DNA from 4 places in the Massilia putida genome. Region 2 is predicted to be linked to each of the others. Evidence: predicted binding sites of a transcription regulator. Region 2 holds the regulator's gene; each other region holds the start of a gene.
The links. The regulator LexA, encoded in region 2, represses DNA repair genes until DNA is damaged. The targets are predictions, from matches to a motif close to ACTGTATNNNNATACAGT.

Region 1 (4,179 bases), 870 kb from region 2:
GCAGCATCGGCAGGCGCGCGGGCAGGGTGCGCGGTTCTTCGCTCGAACCGTCGTAGTTCGGCTGGAAGTCGACCGTGCCCATGTCGATCTCGTCGAGCAGCAGGCGCGAGACCGGTGTCAGGCGGGCTTCCGTGTAACGCATCGCGGCGGCGCCGTCGCCGTCGCGCGAGCCGAAGTTGCCCTGGCCGTCGATCAGCGGATAGCGCAGCGAAAAGTCCTGGGCCATGCGCACGAGGGCGTCGTAGACCGACTGGTCGCCGTGCGGGTGCAGCTTGCCGAGCACGTCGCCGACGACGGTCGCGGACTTGCGCGGTTTCGCGGTCGGACCGAGGCCCAGTTCGTTCATCGAGTACAGGATGCGGCGCTGGACCGGCTTCTGACCGTCCGAGACGTCCGGCAGCGCGCGGCCTTTCACGACCGAGACGGCATAGTCCAGGTACGCGCGTTCGGCGAAGGTGGAAAGAGTCAGCGTCTCGGTATCGTCCGAGGGCGCGTTTTGTTGTTCGAAGAGGCTTGCTTGGGTCATAGTTCTGTGTATTCGGTTCGTTCGAGCTGTACGCGTGGGCACGGGGTGCCCACCCTACGGCATCGCGTGTGGTAGGGCGGGCTCCCGGAGCCCACGCGCTACGTGCGCATCAAATATCCGCTTCCGTCTCGTTCCCGTGTTCTTCGAGCCACGCGCGACGGGCCGCGGCTTCGCCTTTACCCATCAGCATATTGAAGCGCGCCGCCGATTCGGCCAGGCCGTAGTCGCCGAACGCGACCGGCAGCAAGCGGCGGGTGTCCGGGTTCATCGTGGTTTCCCACAGCTGTTCGGCGTTCATCTCGCCCAGGCCCTTGAAGCGGGAAATACTCCACACGCCTTCCTTGAGGCCTTCTTTTTTCAGCTTGTCCTCGATGGCCAGCAACTCGCCGTCGTCCAGCGCGTACAGCTTCTGGATCGGCTTCTTGCCGCGCGCCGGCACGTCCACGCGGTACAAAGGCGGGCGCGCGACGCACACGTGGCCGTTCTTGAAGAGGGCCGGGAAGTGCTTGAAGAACAGCGTGAGCAGCAGGACCTGGATGTGCGAGCCGTCGACGTCCGCATCGGACAGGATGCAGATCTTCCCGTAGCGCAGGCCCGACAGGTCGGGGCTGTCGTCCGGACCGTGCGGGTCGACGCCGATCGCCACCGCGATGTCGTGGATTTCGTTGTTGGCGAACAGGCGGTCGCGGTCCGTTTCCCACGTGTTCAGCACCTTGCCGCGCAGCGGCAGGATGGCCTGGAATTCCTTGTCGCGGCCCATCTTCGCGGAGCCGCCCGCCGAATCGCCCTCGACGAGGAACAGCTCGTTGCGGGTGATGTCCGTCGATTCGCAATCGGTCAGCTTGCCGGGCAGGACGGCCACGCCGGACGACTTCTTCTTCTCGACCTTTTGCAGCGACCGGAGGCGCGACTGCGCCTGCTTGATGACGAGTTCCGCCAGCTTGCGGCCATACTCGACGTGCTGGTTCAGCCACAGTTCGAGCGGCGGCTTGGTGAACGTCGACACGAGCTTCACCGCATCGCGCGAGTTCAGGCGTTCCTTCGTCTGGCCCTGGAATTGCGGGTCCAGCACTTTTGCCGACAGCACGAACGAGACGCGCGCGAACACGTCTTCCGGCAGCAGCTTGACGCCTTTCGGCAGCAGCGAGTGCATCTCGACGAAGCCCTTCACGGCGCCGAACAGGCCGTCGCGCAGGCCGGATTCGTGCGTGCCGCCGCTCGGCGTCGGGATCAGGTTGACGTACGATTCGCGCACGACGGCGCCTTCTTCCGTCCACGCGACGACCCACGCCGCGCCTTCGCCTTCCGCGAAACCTTCATCGCCCGCCGCCGCGTATTGCGCGCCTTCGAACAGCGGGATCACGGTCTGGCCGCCGCCCGCCGTCTGCGCCAGCGCTTCCGTCAGGTAGCCGCGCAGGCCTTCGTCGTAGCGCCAGGTCTGCTTGTCGCCCGTCTTCGCGTTGGTCAGCGTGACGGTGACGCCCGGCAGCAGCACGGCCTTCGAGCGCAGCAGGCGCTGCAGCTCGCTCATCGGGATGTTCGGCGAATCGAAGTATTTACCGTCCGGCCAGGCGGTGACGCGCGTACCGTTCTTCTTGCCGCCGCGCTCGAACGGTTCCGACGTCAGCGGTTCGATCACGTCGCCGTCGGCGAACACCAGCTTGTGCACGCCGTTACCGTCGTCGTCCTTGCGCCAGACGGTGATCTCGAGGCGCTTCGACAGCGCGTTCGTGACGGACACGCCCACGCCGTGCAGGCCGCCCGAGAACGCGTACGCGCCACCGGAACCCTTGTCGAACTTGCCGCCGGCGTGCAGGCGCGTAAACACGATCTCGACCGTGGACACGCCTTCTGCCGGATGCAGGCCCACGGGAATGCCGCGGCCGTCGTCCTCGACGGTGATCGAGCCGTCCGCGTTCATCGTCACGTCGATGTTCTTGCAGTAGCCGCCGAGCGCCTCGTCCGAGGCGTTGTCGATCACTTCCTGGATGATGTGCAGCGGATTCTCGGTGCGGGTGTACATGCCCGGACGCTGCTTGACGGGCTCCAGTCCTTTCAGGACGCGGATGGATGATTCGCTGTAATCGGGTGCGGGTTTCTTGGTGGCCATGCTTGATCTTCAATCATTCGAATGCTGCGCATTCTATCTTGTCGCGGGGAAAATAAGCGACTTCACGCCACGTGACGGAGAGTCGTTCCTGGAGACGGGACGCGGTGTACGGGCAAAACAACTGTATGGAAATACAGTATTCTTGCCTGTCAGGCGCAAGTTTGCAAGTACTCGTTGCACAGATTGCCAAGTCTGGCGCATCCCGGCATCCTGTTCATAGGAGGCGGTGGCGGGAGCTTTCGTAACAAAACGACATTTTTTTCAAATCCGAATCGTGCGCGACCGTCGCAAGGATATATTGAGATCATGGCTTTGGACAATGACAAGCACGCTAACAAACCGGGCGAACCCGCGAGCGAATCCGGTCCGCCGCAGGACGGCCCGTCGGGCCCGCCGCGCGTGCCCGACCGCCGTGCCGGGGGCGGCACGTCGCGCTATCTGCGCACGGACGACACGCCGCTGAACCTGGCCGGCCGCGTGCTGCGCTCGCGCTGGCGCGCATTGGCCGATAAATTCAATCGCGACTTCATGCGGCGCACGCTGCGCATCGGCGTGTCGGCCCGCATCTTCCATCCCGAAGCGGGCGCGACAGGCCTGCGCAGCAAGAATCTGCAATATCTCGAGGAATCGATCGCGCAATGGGTGATGTCGCGCGACGTGCTCGTGTTCATGGTCCCGACCGTCAATACGAACGGACTGCTCCACCCCAGCAACATCACGATGCGCCATTACGCGCGCCACCTGGACGGCCTCGTGCTGCAGGGCGGGGCGGACGTCTCGCCGATGACGTATTCCGAAACACCCACCCGGCCCGAGTGGGGCGGCGACCGCGCGCGCGACGTCTACGAACTGGAACTGCTGCACGAGTTCGTCGATGCCGGCAAGCCCGTGCTGGGCATCTGCCGCGGCTGCCAGCTGATCAACGTCGCGTTCGGCGGCACCTTGTACCAGGACGTCGCGACGAACGTCCCCGGTGCCCAGCCGCACGTGCATGACATCTACGATGCGCACCGCCACGCCATCGTGTTCCCGCAGGGGTCGTCGTTGCGCAAGATGTTTCCCAAGCACGAGCGCGCCGTCGTGAATTCGATCCACCACCAGGCCGTCAAGGACCTGGGCCGCGATATCCACGTCGAAGCGATGTCGGAGCCGGACGGCGTCGTCGAGGCGATCCGCTACCAGCGCGCGCCGTTCGTGATGGGCCTGCAGTGGCATCCGGAATTCCACCGGGCCACCGGCGGCGACCTGCTCGACTGCACGCCGGTGCTGGACGAATTCCTGCGCGCGGCCCGCGAAACCCGCCTCTGAATTCCGCTTGCCTTCGGCCTCGTCCCGATTCATAATCGAAATGAGAATCATTCTCAAATATTTCGAGGAGGTCTTGTGGACGACGATTTGTTGGACGAACTGAACATGCCTGATGCGCGCCGCACCACGCGCAACGAACTGCTGGTGGCGGCCCTGCTGCACCTGATGTCGCAATACACGGTGACCAATGCGGTCGCCTGCGACCGCGCGGGCGGCGACGGCCCGTGCGTGAAAC
Region 2 (4,179 bases):
GTTGCCACGGCGTCGCTCGAGCTGATGAAGCAGCGCGAGACGCGGCGTGCCGACCTCGATTACTGGATCGCGAAGTACGACGGTGCCGACCTGCGCACGAACGAATACCGCTGCCCGGCGCCGCGCTTCCCGGCCATGTCGAAGGTCAACGAGGAAATCGACTATTACAGCGGCAAGATGAAGGACTGGGAGGCGTGCCACAACCGCTGGGTGAAATACCTGAACGCGTCCTTGCCGCTCACGAAGCGCATCCCGGACGATATCGCCAAGCTGCTCACGAAGGACGAGACGGACAAGGCAACGGCGCACCTGAAGGAGGTGAGCGACCGCCTGGCGGAAGACACGAAGGTGGCCGGCCGCATGGTCGTCGCCGACTTCGATGCCTGGCGCGCGGGCACCGAGGCGTACGTCAAGGAGCACAACGAGATGGTCAAGAACGCGCCGCCGCGGGACGACGGCGGCAAGTGACGGTGCGTGCCGGCGCGAAGATCAGGGCCGCTTCCAGCGGCCGATGACGCTCGCCACCTTGGTGGTAATGATATCGACCGCCGGGTCATTCGCGCCGTGGGGCAGGATGACGTCGGCGTGGCGCTTGGTCGGCTCGATGAATTGCTTGTGCATCGGGCGTACCGTTTCCAGATATTGGCCGACGACGCTCTCCATCGAGCGGCCGCGTTCGGCAATATCCCTTTGCATGCGGCGGATGAAGCGGATGTCGGCGGCGGTGTCGACAAAGATCTTCAGCGACATCATGTCGCGCAAGTCGGCGTCATACAAGGCAAACAAGCCTTCGATCACGATCACCGGAGCCGGTTTGACGGGAATGGTTCTGCTGGAACGGTTGTCGATCGTGAAGTCGTACTCCGGCATCTCGATCGCCTCGCCGTTGCGCAAGGCCTGGACGTGCCGTACCAGCAGTGGCCAGTCGAAGGCCCGGGGATGGTCGTAATTCTGCTTGCGGCGGACTTCCGGGGGGAGGTCGGATTGGTCGCAGTAGTAGTCGTCCTGCATCACGACCGACACCATGTCGGCGCCGAACGACGCCAGCACTTGCTGGGACACCGTTGACTTGCCGCTGCCGCTGCCGCCGGCGACACCAATGACAAACGGCAGGAAAGAAATCTCATTCATCCGTAAATGATACCGGATACCGGAGCGGCGACGGAACCGACAGGCGGAGCGACGACGCCTTGCTGTATCATTCGGCTCCCGTCAACGAAGCCCATCTATGCTCATCATCACCATCAAACAGGGCAAGGAAAAAAGCCTGCTGTCCGGCGACCCCTGGATTTATCTCTCCGCCATCGACAAGGTCGAGGGACGGCCCCAGGAACGCAACAAGGCCGGCGTCACGGCGGTCGTGCAGTCGTCGTCGCGCCAGTTTCTGGCGCGCGCGGCCTATAACGCCAAGTCGCAGATCGCGGCCCGCGTCTGGACGCTGCGCGAGGATGAGCCGGTCGACCACGCCATGATGAAGCGCCGCGTGCAGGCTGCGGTCGCGCGGCGTGCCATGGCGGTGCGCGGCGCCGACCCGCAGGCCCTGGTGCCCGTGATCGATGGCGAAAAAGACGGCCTGCCGGGCCTGCTGGTGCACAGCTATGGCGGGACCGGCGGTTATCTGGTGTGCCAGTTCAATGCTGCCGGCGTGGACGCGTGGAAGGTGACCATCGTGCAGGCGCTGCTTGCGGCGACGGGCTGCCCCAACGTGTTCGAACGCAGCGACGAGTTGCTGCGCAAGGGCGAGGGGCTGCCGGTCATCTGGCGCGCGCTGGCCGGCGACGAGCCGCCCCAGCGCCTGATGGTGCGAGACGGCAAGCGCCTGCTGCCGACCGATATCCGCACGGGTTTCGTCTACCCGCGCTGAAACCGGTCACGGCACGTCAGTGCCAGGAGCGCAGCAGACCGACCGCCAGGCCTTCCAGCGCGAACTCGTCCGAGCTCGGGTCGACGGTGATCACGGAAAAGTCCGGATTTTCGGGCAGCAGCTCGATCGTGGAGCCGGTCTTGCGGTAGCGCTTGACCGTCACTTCGTCGCCGATGCGGGCGACGACGATCTGGCCGTTCTTGGCGTTGTCGACTTTCTTGACCGCCAGGAAATCGCCGTCGCAGATGCCCGCATCGCGCATCGACCAGCCCTTGACCTTGAGCAGGAAGTCTGGCTTGCTGGAGAACATCGCGGGGTCGACGGAGTAGGTCGCTTCGACGTGTTCCTGGGCCAGGATGGGCGAGCCGGCAGCGACACGGCCCACGAGCGGCAGCGACATCAGGTTCGGCGGCATGGCGGGCACGAAGGCCGGCACGGCGGGCGCGGCCTTGGATTCGGCGGTGGCCTGGCCGACGAGGCGGATACCGCGCGAGGTGCCCGGTGAGATTTCGATCGCGCCTTTGCGGGCCAGGGCCTGCAGGTGTTCCTCGGCGGCATTAGCCGAGCGGAAGCCAAGCTCCTGGGCGATTTCGGCGCGGGTCGGCGGGAAGCCGGTGTTGTCGATGGCTTCCTTGATCAGGTTAAGGATCTGTTCTTGCCGTGCGGTGAGCTTTAGCATGTTCGTCTTGGTTGGTACGGGATCAGACTGTATTTTTGTACAGTATTGCGCGGCGCGCAAGGGGAATTAGTAGTTTTTTTCGTGCAGCGCGCCGCTGCACGCGTTTGCCGCCTGTTGCGTTGCGGCACGCGGCGCGCGTCCGCAGCCTGTTGCGTTGCGGCATGCTGCGCGTGTCCGACAGCGTCGCGGTGCGTCAAAGATGGCGCGCTTGACGTTTTTGCTGCTATAATGTCGGGCTTTCCCTTCCCACACTCGTCTTGACGCCGAGGTGGGCATTTGTTTAAACGTCCTTAAGGAGTGTTTCATGCGTCATTATGAAATCGTGTTTATCGTCCACCCGGACCAGAGCGAACAGGTCCCGGCGATGATCGAACGCTACAAGACCACGGTCACCTCGCGCGGCGGCAACATCCACCGCGTCGAAGATTGGGGCCGTCGTCAAATGGCTTACCAGATCCAGAAGCTGCCGAAGGCACACTACATCTGCATGAACATCGAGTGCGACAACGAGACCCTGGTCGAGCTGGAAACCGCATTCAAATTCAATGATGCCGTGCTGCGTCACCTGACCGTGAAGATGAAGAAGGCTGAAACCGCACCGTCGCCGATGATGAAGTCGGTCCAGCGCGAAGACGCAGCCAAGAGCCACCGCGCCGAGCAGGCCGCCGCTCCGGCCGCAGCCGCCTAAATCTCGCGGGAGCACCGAGCTGTAAGTGAACGAGCTGTCGCTGGTCGCAAGCATTCTGGAACGCGACACCTTGCGCTACACCCCGGCCGGCATCCCCATCGTGGGCGGCATCCTGCAACATGGATCGACGCAGACGGAGGCGAGGATGGACAGGCAGGTCGAATTCGAGATTCCCGCGGTTGCCGCGGGCGAGATTTCGGGACGATTTGCCAATGCCGAGTTGGGCGCGATGTACCGCTTCACGGGATTCCTGGCCAGGAAAAGCCGTCACAGCAAAGGCTTGGTGTTTCACATCATTGATTTCAGTGCCGCGTAACGAAATGCGGGCACGTTTTTAGATAGATACAGGAGCCTCAAAATGGCATTCGGTAAAAAGTTCGACAAAAACAAAGCTAAGCTCAAAGAGAAGCGTAAACAGCAGAACCCGCTGTTCAAGCGTAAGAAATTCTGCCGCTTCACCGCTGCAGGCGTGGAACAGGTTGACTACAAAGATGTCGACACCCTGAAGGATTTCGTCCAGGAAAACGGCAAGATCATGCCGGCACGCCTGACCGGCACCAAGGCGCACTACCAGCGTCAAGTGGATACCGCGATCAAGCGCGCCCGTTACCTGGCTCTGCTGCCGTACACCGACCTGCACAACGCTTAATTCGTCGGTCGCGACCGCAAGCATAGTCAGATTACTGGAGAATAAAATGCAAGTTATCCTGCTGGAAAAAGTCGTCAACGTCGGCAACCTGGGCGACGTCGTCAAGGTCAAGGATGGTTACGCTCGTAACTTCCTGATCCCGCAAAAAATGGCCCGCCGCGCAACGCAAGCTGCCGTGGCCGAGTTCGAAGTCAAGCGCGCCGAACTGGAAAAAGCAGCTGCCGAGAAACTGACCGCCGCTCAAGCCCAGGGCGACAAGCTGAACGGCATGACCGTCACCATCGCGCAGAAAGCCGGCG
Region 3 (4,179 bases), 1.1 Mb from region 2:
CAGCATCTCCATCAGCGAACGCGGGATGTGCGGCGCGGGTCGTAGTGGCTCGTCCGGCGGTTCGGTCGGCGGCGGCGGTATAGAGGGATTATCGGATGCCTCGGCCGCAGGCGGCGCACCCGTGAACAGGTCGCCGCCCGCCAGCAGATCATCCATGTGCGGCGCGCTCCACGTCACCTGCTCCGGCGGAATGCCGTGGACGAGCAGTTCGCGCGCCGCCTCGCGCCATTCCGCGAACGTGTCGACCGCGCGTCGCACCGCCATCATGCCGCCTGTAGTTCCGGCCACAGATTCATCTGCCGCGGCGCGTCGGCCAGGTTACGCCGCAGCAGGTCGGACGACGCGGCGCCTTGCGCCGGCTTGTAGTCCGCCGTGATCACGAAGGGCGCCAGCTTTTTCAGGCTGCAGCGCAGGCGCGACAGATCCTCCCAGCGGATGCGCCGCAGCCGCCGCAGGTCGATCAGGCGCTTCGCCGTGCGCAGCCCGATGCCCGGCACGCGCGCGATCATGCTTTCGTCGGCGCGGTTCAGGTCGAGCGGGAAATGCGCGCGGTTCGCGAGCGCCCACCCCAGCTTGGGGTCGATGTCGAGTGCAAGATTGCCGGCCGCGGGCATCAACTCCTTCGCCGTGAATCCATAGCCGCGCAGCAGGAAGTCGGCTTGATACAAGCGGTGCTCGCGCAGCAGCGGCGGCGGTGCGGACGGCACGCTCGACGGGCTTTGCGGGATCGGGCTGAAGGCCGAGTAGTACACGCGCTTCAGTTTATAGCTGCCGTACAGCGTCTGCGCGGTATGCAGGATCGTCCGGTCGTCGCTGGCGTCCGCGCCGACGATCATCTGCGTGCTCTGCCCCGCCGGCGCGAACACGGGCGCCTTGGGGTGGTCGTCCTTTTCGTCCAGCCTGGCGCGGATGGAACCCATCGCCAGCTTGATCGTGTGCACGCTCTTTTCGGGCGCGAGCTTCGTCACGCTGTCCTGCGTGGGCAGCTCGATGTTCACCGACAGGCGGTCGGCATACCGGCCCGCCAGTTCGATGAGGCGCGGGTCGGCGTCCGGGATCGTCTTGAGGTGGATGTAGCCGCGGAACTGGTGGTCCTCGCGCAGGCGGCGCGCGACGTCGACCAGCTGCTCCATCGTGTAGTCGCTCGACTGGATGATGCCGGAGCTGAGGAACAGGCCGTCGATGTAGTTGCGCAGGTAAAAGTCGTGCGTGAGCTTGACGACTTCGTCGACGGAGAAGCGCGCCCGCGGCACATTCGACGTGCGCCGGTTCACGCAGTACTGGCAATCGTAGACGCAGAAATTCGTCAGCAAAATCTTGAGCAGCGACACGCAGCGCCCGTCCGGCGTATAGCTGTGGCAGATGCCCATGCCGTTCGTCGCGCCGAGCCCGTCCTTGTCGACGGAGTCGCGCTTCGGCGCCCCGCTGCTGGCGCAGGAGGCGTCGTACTTGGCCGCGTCGGCCAGGATCTCGAGCTTGTCTTTGAGTTCCATCGCGGAATAAATACTGTATATATTCACAGTATATCGCGAATCGCCCCCGCCACGCCGTGCGCGAACGCACTGTGGCCATCATTGTCCAATCTGACGACGGTCATTTCACAATGTTAATATCGGCGGATCGCGCCAAATCTGGCTGGGGATCATCATGTCTGTTCAATTTCGCAACAACGTCCACGTAACCGGCTCAGGGCCGACGACGATGGTGTTCGTGCACGGTTTTGGTTGCGACCAGACCATGTGGCGCTTCCTGGTGCCCACCTTCGCGCAGCGCTTCCGCGTCGTGCTGTACGACCTGACGGGCAGCGGGCGCTCCGACTGGTCCGCCTACGACCGCACGAAGTACGCCAGCCTGCAAGGCCACGTCAGCGATCTGCTGGAAGTGCTCGACGCCTGCGCGGCCGGCCCGACCATCGTCGTCGGGCACTCGATCGGCGCATCGATCGCCCTGCTGGCGACGGTCGCGGCGCCGCAGCGTTTCCTGGCCCAGATCCTCGTCGGCCCGTCTCCCTGCTACGTCAACGACGGCGATTACGTGGGCGGTTTCAACCGCGAAGACATCGATGGCCTGCTGGACTCGATGGAGACGAATTTTCTCGACTGGTCGCGCAAGATGGCGCCGGCGATCATGGGCGCGCCCAACCAGCCGGAACTCGGCGAGGAACTGACGCGCAGCTTCTGCCGCAACAATCCCGCCATCGCCAAGCATTTCGCGCGCGTGACGTTCAATACCGATATCCGCGCCGAGGTGGTGCGCTCCACCGTCCCCGCCCTGATCCTGCAATGCAGCGACGACCTGATCGTGCCGCGCGAAGTGGGAGACTGGCTGCACGCGCACCTGGCGCACAGCGTGCTGCGCGTGATCGACAACGTGGGGCATTGCCCGCACCTGAGCGCGCCGACGGCGAGTTCGGATGCGATCGAGTCCTTTCTCGCGCAGACGCTGGGGTAAGGTGGGCGGGTTTCCCGTCCACGCATTCAACGGCATGCGAATGACCGCGCAATCAAACCGGCATATGCGCAACCGCGCGTCCGTTCAAGCGTGATTTGAACGTGGACGGCATAGCCGTCCACCTTACGCCGCGCCGATGTATCCGTTGGCCTGCGCCAGCAGCGCGGGCTCCATGCGCGCCGCGATGCGCCGGATATAGTTCGCGGCCGGCGCGATGCCGGCGGCGCCCGCGCGGTGCAGCCATGCATAGGCTTCCACCAGGTCGGTCGGCACGCCCTGCCCCGCCGCATACATCACGCCGAGGTTGAACTGGGCGCGCGCATGGCCCTGGCGCGCCGCGCACAGGTACCAGAAATGGGCGGCCTCGTAATCGCGCTCGGCGCCGTGGCCGCTGTCGTGGCGCAGGCCCAGCGCGAACTGCGCGAGCGCGTGGCCCTGCTCGGCCGCCTTGCGGTACCACATCGTCGCCTGGCGCGGATCGACCGTGCCCGTGTCGTCGCGGTCGAGGAGCATGCCCAGCGCGTACTGGGCCGGCGCGTAATCCTGATCGGCCGCCTTGCGGTACCAGTACGCGGCTTCGCGCTCGTCCTGCTGCACGCCGTTGCCGCTTTCGTAGCGCAGGGCGAGGTCGAATTGCGCGCGCAGGTGGCCTTGTTCGGCGGCCTTGCGATACCAATCGAGTGCGACTGAAGGATCCTGCGGCACGCCATGGCCCGCATCGTACAGCTGGCCGAGGTGATACTGCGCGCCGGCGAAGCCCTGGCCGGCCGCCTGGACATACCAGTGCGCGGCCTGCGCGTAATCCTGTTCGACGCCTTGGCCATGTTCATAGCGCAGGCCGAGGTTGTCCTGCGCGCCCGCGTGTCCCTGCTCGGCCGCGCGCCGGAACCAGGCCAGCGCCAGTTGCGGGTCGCGCGCGACGCCGTGGCCGGCATCGTAGATCAATGCGAGATTGAACTGCGAGCTGGCGTGGCCTTGCTCGCCCGCGCGGCCGTACCACAGGATGGCTTTCTCGCTGTCCTGCGGCAGGTCCTGGCCCTTGTCGTAACGGAGACCGAGGTTGAACTGGGCCGGCGCATAGCCCTGCTCGGCGGCCTTGCGGAACCAGTGGATGGCCTGCTGCACGTCGCGCGCGATACCTTGCCCGCTGTCGTAGCGAAGGGCCAGGTTGAACTGCGAGCGCGCGTAATTCTGTTCGGCCGCCTTGCGATACCAGGCGATGGCCTGTTCGACGTCCTGGGCGACGCCCTTGCCACCCTCGTACATCATGCCCAGATTATGCTGCGCGCCGGGATCGCCCTGCTCGGCGGCCTTGACGAACCAGTGCAGCGCTTCGTGCACGTCGGCCGGCGTGCCCTGTCCTTTCGCATACAGCCATCCCAGGTTGTATTGCGCTTGCACGTAGCCCTGTTCGGCCGCCTGCCGGTACCAGTACAAGGCCTGGCCCAGGTCCTGCGCGACGCCCTGACCCTTCTGGTACATCACGCCGAGGTTGTACTGCGCCTGTTCGAGGCCGGCGCTGGCGGCCATGCGGTACCAGGCCACGGCCAGCTCGTAGTTGCGCGGCACGCCCTGGCCGTTCACGTACATGAAGCCCAGGCTGTGCTGGGCGGTGGCGACGCCGCGCTCGGCCAGCGCCTTTACGCGCAGGAACTCCGCGGTGTGGCGGGCATCAAGCTCGCTGGGGCTGGCCTGGTCCGGCATGACGCATCAGGCCTGGAAGGCGAG
Region 4 (4,179 bases), 820 kb from region 2:
CGTCGAGATGGCCCCGCCCACCGACATCATCGACAGGGTGAGGAAGTGGCCGAACAGGTTGAGCCAGTCGGCCCAGTCCAGGGTGAGGTGCAGGGGCGCGGTCATGCTTTCAGGCGCCGGTAGGTGAGGATGCAGCCCAGGCCGCCGAGGCCGGACAGCACCCAGGCGAGCGGACACTTGAGGAACGCCACGAGGATGAAGCCGGCCGCGCTGATGGCCACGCACCAGGACAAGGGCATCGGGCTCTTTTTGAAGGCGTTGACGAGGCGCAGGCCGGCCGCGCCGATCAGGCCGGCGCAGACGGCGGCCATGCCGTGCAGCGCACCGGCGACGGCGGCACTGTCGGCGAAGCGGTCGTGCAGCACGACGAGTGCGAGGACGAGCATGAGGGGCACGGTCAGCAGGCCGGCCAGCGCGGCCATCGCGCCGGCAAAGCCGAAGTAGCGGCCGCCGATCATCAAGGACAGGTTGACGACGTTCGGCCCGGGCATGATCTGGGCGACGGCCCAGTCTTCGATGAATTCGTCCTGGGTCAGCCAGCCCTTGCGGTCGACCACTTCGCGCTGGACGATGGCCAGCACACCGCCGAAGCCTTGCAGGGCCAGCAGGGTAAAGGAAACGAACAGGTCGGAGAGGGAGCGGGGGCGGGGACGGTCGGGTGGGGCGGCGCTGTCGGTGCGGGGGGTGTTGTCGGTGCGGGGCGGGGCGTTCATCCCCCGATTATCGCGCCGCCGCCGGGGCCTGTCCATGTGGAACCGGCGCCGGCCGGCGCGATCGCGCGTGCATCAGCCGCCGCCGATGCCCCGCATCACGCGTCCCGTGCCTTCGCACTCGGGACAGATCTTGCCGTCGGCCAGCTTGCCGCTGCCGCCGCAGGTTTCGCACAGGTCTTCGCCGGCACCGGGTGTGCCGGGTTCGGCTTCGTCGCCGGGTTTCAGGTCGGGATCGGGCAGGGCGCTCATGGATTCCTCGTATTGGTTGGATGATGGGGTCATTCTAGGCGCAGCCTAAAGCGGGTGGCGCACGGCGCGGGAGTCAAGCAAAATTGAAAATAAGCTTGACTTTGGCTAAACCTGGGAAATACTCGTTAGGCGGCAATCCCTTTCAATCCATCAAAGTCAGGAACTGCGATGAACCAAGACACCCTCGAGCTCGAAGACGGTCAGACGACTGTCCCGTACCAGCGGCGCGATTCTCAGCAGAAAGATATCGTCGACCTGGGTATTGCGCTCCAGCAGCGCAGCAATACGATGTCGGCCGTGGAATACCTGCGTTCGCAGAATGTCGGCAACGACGTCATCGAGCGCGTGTTGACGGAGCCGGGCCGCAGGCGCTCGTGGTGCAGGTAAGGGCTAAAGAGCGCGGCACTTATGCACATTATTGCTCGTTTTCATCTTGCATAATTTATCGACTTGTGTTGCGCTCATGCTCGTAAACCATTGATTTTGTGAAGGTTGAGTTTTGCCCGAACAACGGGCAATTTGTTGAAACCCGCATTCCTGCTCGGTTTTGACATGTCAATAGGGTGTTTTTCCACAACCTTATGCACAGTTTTTGTGGATATCTGGGCAACCCTTGTCAAATAGGCATGGGGGCGGACGCGGTCGGCGAACCGCCGCGCCCGCCGACGCCGGATTGACGTGGTTTGGCTACATCGACATCGTTGCCCTTGCGTTTAGATGCTGGACAAATGTACAGTTGAGCATCAACGCTCAACCGCCATGTCCGTCGCCGCCATCCCCGTTTCCAAGCCGTCCGCGCCCGCCGATCCGTTCGCCGGCCTGAATCCAGAACAACTGGCCGCCGTCGAGCACGACGTGGGCGCCGCCATGGTGAGGCCATTGCTCGTCGTGGCGGGCGCCGGTTCGGGCAAGACGAATACGCTGGCGCACCGCGTCGCCAGGCTGATCCTGGCCGGTGGCGACCCGCAGCGCATCCTGCTGCTGACCTTTTCGCGCCGCGCCGCGGGCGAGATGGGCCAGCGCGCCGCCGGGGTGCTGCAGCGCGTGCTGGGCACGTCGTCGGTCGTCGGCAGCCTGCCGTGGGCCGGTACGTTCCACAGTATCGGCGCGCGCCTGCTGCGAGAGTACGCGGGGCGGATCGGCCTGGAAGCGTCGTTCACGATCCACGACCGCGCGGATTCCGAAGACCTGATGGGCTTGGTGCGCCAGGACGTCGGCCTGGGTGCCTCGGTCGGCCAGAAGCGTTTTCCGCTCAAGGGCACCTGTCTCGCGATCTATTCGCGCGTCGTCAACAGCCGCGAGCCGCTCGCCGACGTGCTGCAATCGACCTTCCCATGGTGCAGCGAATGGGAAGAACAGCTCAAGCGCCTGTTCGGCGCTTACGTCGACGCCAAGCAGGAACAGAACGTGCTCGACTACGACGACCTGCTGCTGTTCTGGGCCGAGATGGCGTCTGATCCGGAACTCGGGCCGGAACTGGGCGCGCTGTTCGATCACGTGCTCGTCGACGAATACCAGGACACGAACCGCCTGCAGGCCGCGATCCTGCAAGGCATGAAGCCGGACGGGCGCGGCGTGATGGTCGTCGGCGACGATGCGCAATCGATTTATTCGTTCCGCGGCGCGACGGTGCGCAACATCCTCGATTTCCCGCAGCAGTTCGGAGAGCCGGCCCGCATCATCACGCTGGACCGCAATTACCGGTCCACGCAGCCCATCCTGGACGCGTCCAATGCCGTCATCGCCGCCGCGCTGGAGCGTCACGCCAAGACGTTATGGACGGACAAAGCCGCCAGCGGCAAGCCGCAGCTCGTGCTGATCCCGGACGAGGCCGAGCAGGCGCGCTGGGTCTGCAACCGCGTGCTGGAACAGCGCGAGGCGGGCATCAAGCTGACGCAGCAGGCCGTGCTGTTCCGCGCCGCCAGCCACAGCGCGGCGCTGGAGCTGGAGCTGGTGCGACGCAATATCCCGTTCGTCAAATTCGGCGGCCTGAAATTCCTGGAGGCCGCGCACATCAAGGACGTGCTCGCCATGCTGCGCTTCGCCTCGAATCCGGCGGGGCGCGTCGCGGCTTTTCGCGTCGTCCAGCTGATTCCCGGCATCGGGCCGGCGACGGCGGCCCGCTTGCTGGACGCGGTGGCGGAGGCGGCGGATCCCGTCGCGGCCGTCGAAGCGTTTCCCGCGCCGCCGCGCGCGCAAGGGGAGTGGGATCAATTCAAGGCCCTGTTCCGCACCCTGCGCACGACCGGCCTGCGCTGGCCGCTGGAAGTGGAGCTCGTCCGCGACTGGTATCTGCCGCACCTGGAACGCCTGCACGACGACGCGCCGGTGCGTGCCGCCGACCTCGACCAGCTGGTGGCGCTGGCCGCCGGCTATGGCTCGCGCGATAACTTCCTGACCGAATTGACGCTCGATCCGCCGGAAGCGACGAGCGACCGCGCCGGCCCGCCGCTGCTGGACGAGGATTATCTGATCCTGTCCACCATCCACTCGGCCAAGGGACAGGAATGGAAGGCCGTGCACGTCCTGAACGTCGTCGACGGCTGCATCCCGTCCGACATGGCGACGGGCAGTGCCGAGGACATCGAGGAAGAGCGCCGCCTGCTGTATGTCGCCATGACGCGCGCCAAGGAGCACTTGCACCTCATCGTCCCGAACCGCTTCTTCATCAAGCAGCAGGCGCAGATGGGCGACCGCCACGTGTACGCGCAACGCACGCGCTTCGTGACGCCCGCCATGCTCAAGCATTTCGAGGAGTGCGCGTGGACGAACGCGGAGACTTTGCAGGTCCGCAAGCCGATGCCGGACAGTGTCCGGATGATGGTGCGCGAAAGGGCCCGCAACGCATGGAAGTAAAAGCCTCCGGGGGAGGCTTTTACGAACCTCCGGGGGAGGCTTTTACGAGCCTGCGGGAAGCTTTTACGAGCCTCCGGGGCAGGTTTTACGAGTTTCCGCGGCAGCTTTTACCAGCCTCCGGGCAGGCAGTGACGAATTTCCAGGGCAGGCTTTACGACCCTCCTGGGAAAGCTTTTACGAATCCAAACCGCGAAAATGACAGCACGATGACGGGAAAAGTGGGTAGATACGGAACAGCTCGCCAAAAGTTATCCCCGGCGTGGCCGATTTGTAGGATTTTTCCTAGCTTCCACATCTTGCCTAAAACGCGAGCACCGGTAAGTATTTGATTTTAAAAGGTTTGATTTTTGCCTGTTCAATG

Region 1: a site for LexA is predicted at 2,757-2,774, ahead of BVG12_RS16380 (DNA topoisomerase IV subunit B). Genes of this name have one in related genera too.
Region 3: a site for LexA is predicted at 1,506-1,523, ahead of BVG12_RS17505 (putative DNA modification/repair radical SAM protein). Genes of this name have one in related genera too.
Region 4: a site for LexA is predicted at 1,682-1,699, ahead of BVG12_RS08900 (ATP-dependent helicase). Genes of this name have one in related genera too.

Annotation. Positions count from the first base shown of each region.
Region 1 is NZ_CP019038.1:3,191,310-3,195,488, reverse strand. It holds gene parC (DNA topoisomerase IV subunit A) at 1-526, opposite strand, end outside; gene BVG12_RS16380 (DNA topoisomerase IV subunit B) at 636-2,636, opposite strand; gene BVG12_RS16375 (gamma-glutamyl-gamma-aminobutyrate hydrolase family protein) at 2,943-3,944, shown strand; gene BVG12_RS16370 (hypothetical protein) at 4,050-4,179, shown strand, end outside.
Region 2 is NZ_CP019038.1:2,323,489-2,327,667, reverse strand. It holds gene BVG12_RS12625 (tetratricopeptide repeat protein) at 1-468, shown strand, start outside; gene udk (uridine kinase) at 490-1,131, opposite strand; gene BVG12_RS12615 (class I SAM-dependent rRNA methyltransferase) at 1,229-1,864, shown strand; gene lexA (transcriptional repressor LexA) at 1,881-2,543, opposite strand; gene rpsF (30S ribosomal protein S6) at 2,848-3,231, shown strand; gene priB (primosomal replication protein N) at 3,257-3,547, shown strand; gene rpsR (30S ribosomal protein S18) at 3,590-3,880, shown strand; gene rplI (50S ribosomal protein L9) at 3,927-4,179, shown strand, end outside.
Region 3 is NZ_CP019038.1:3,438,238-3,442,416, forward strand. It holds gene BVG12_RS17500 (UdgX family uracil-DNA binding protein) at 1-267, opposite strand, end outside; gene BVG12_RS17505 (putative DNA modification/repair radical SAM protein) at 264-1,493, opposite strand; gene BVG12_RS17510 (alpha/beta fold hydrolase) at 1,648-2,451, shown strand; gene BVG12_RS17515 (SEL1-like repeat protein) at 2,575-4,155, opposite strand; gene BVG12_RS17520 (putative bifunctional diguanylate cyclase/phosphodiesterase) at 4,162-4,179, opposite strand, start outside.
Region 4 is NZ_CP019038.1:1,500,137-1,504,315, reverse strand. It holds gene BVG12_RS08915 (chromate transporter) at 1-105, opposite strand, end outside; gene BVG12_RS08910 (chromate transporter) at 102-713, opposite strand; gene BVG12_RS34525 (hypothetical protein) at 786-962, opposite strand; gene BVG12_RS08905 (hypothetical protein) at 1,131-1,349, shown strand; gene BVG12_RS08900 (ATP-dependent helicase) at 1,722-3,818, shown strand.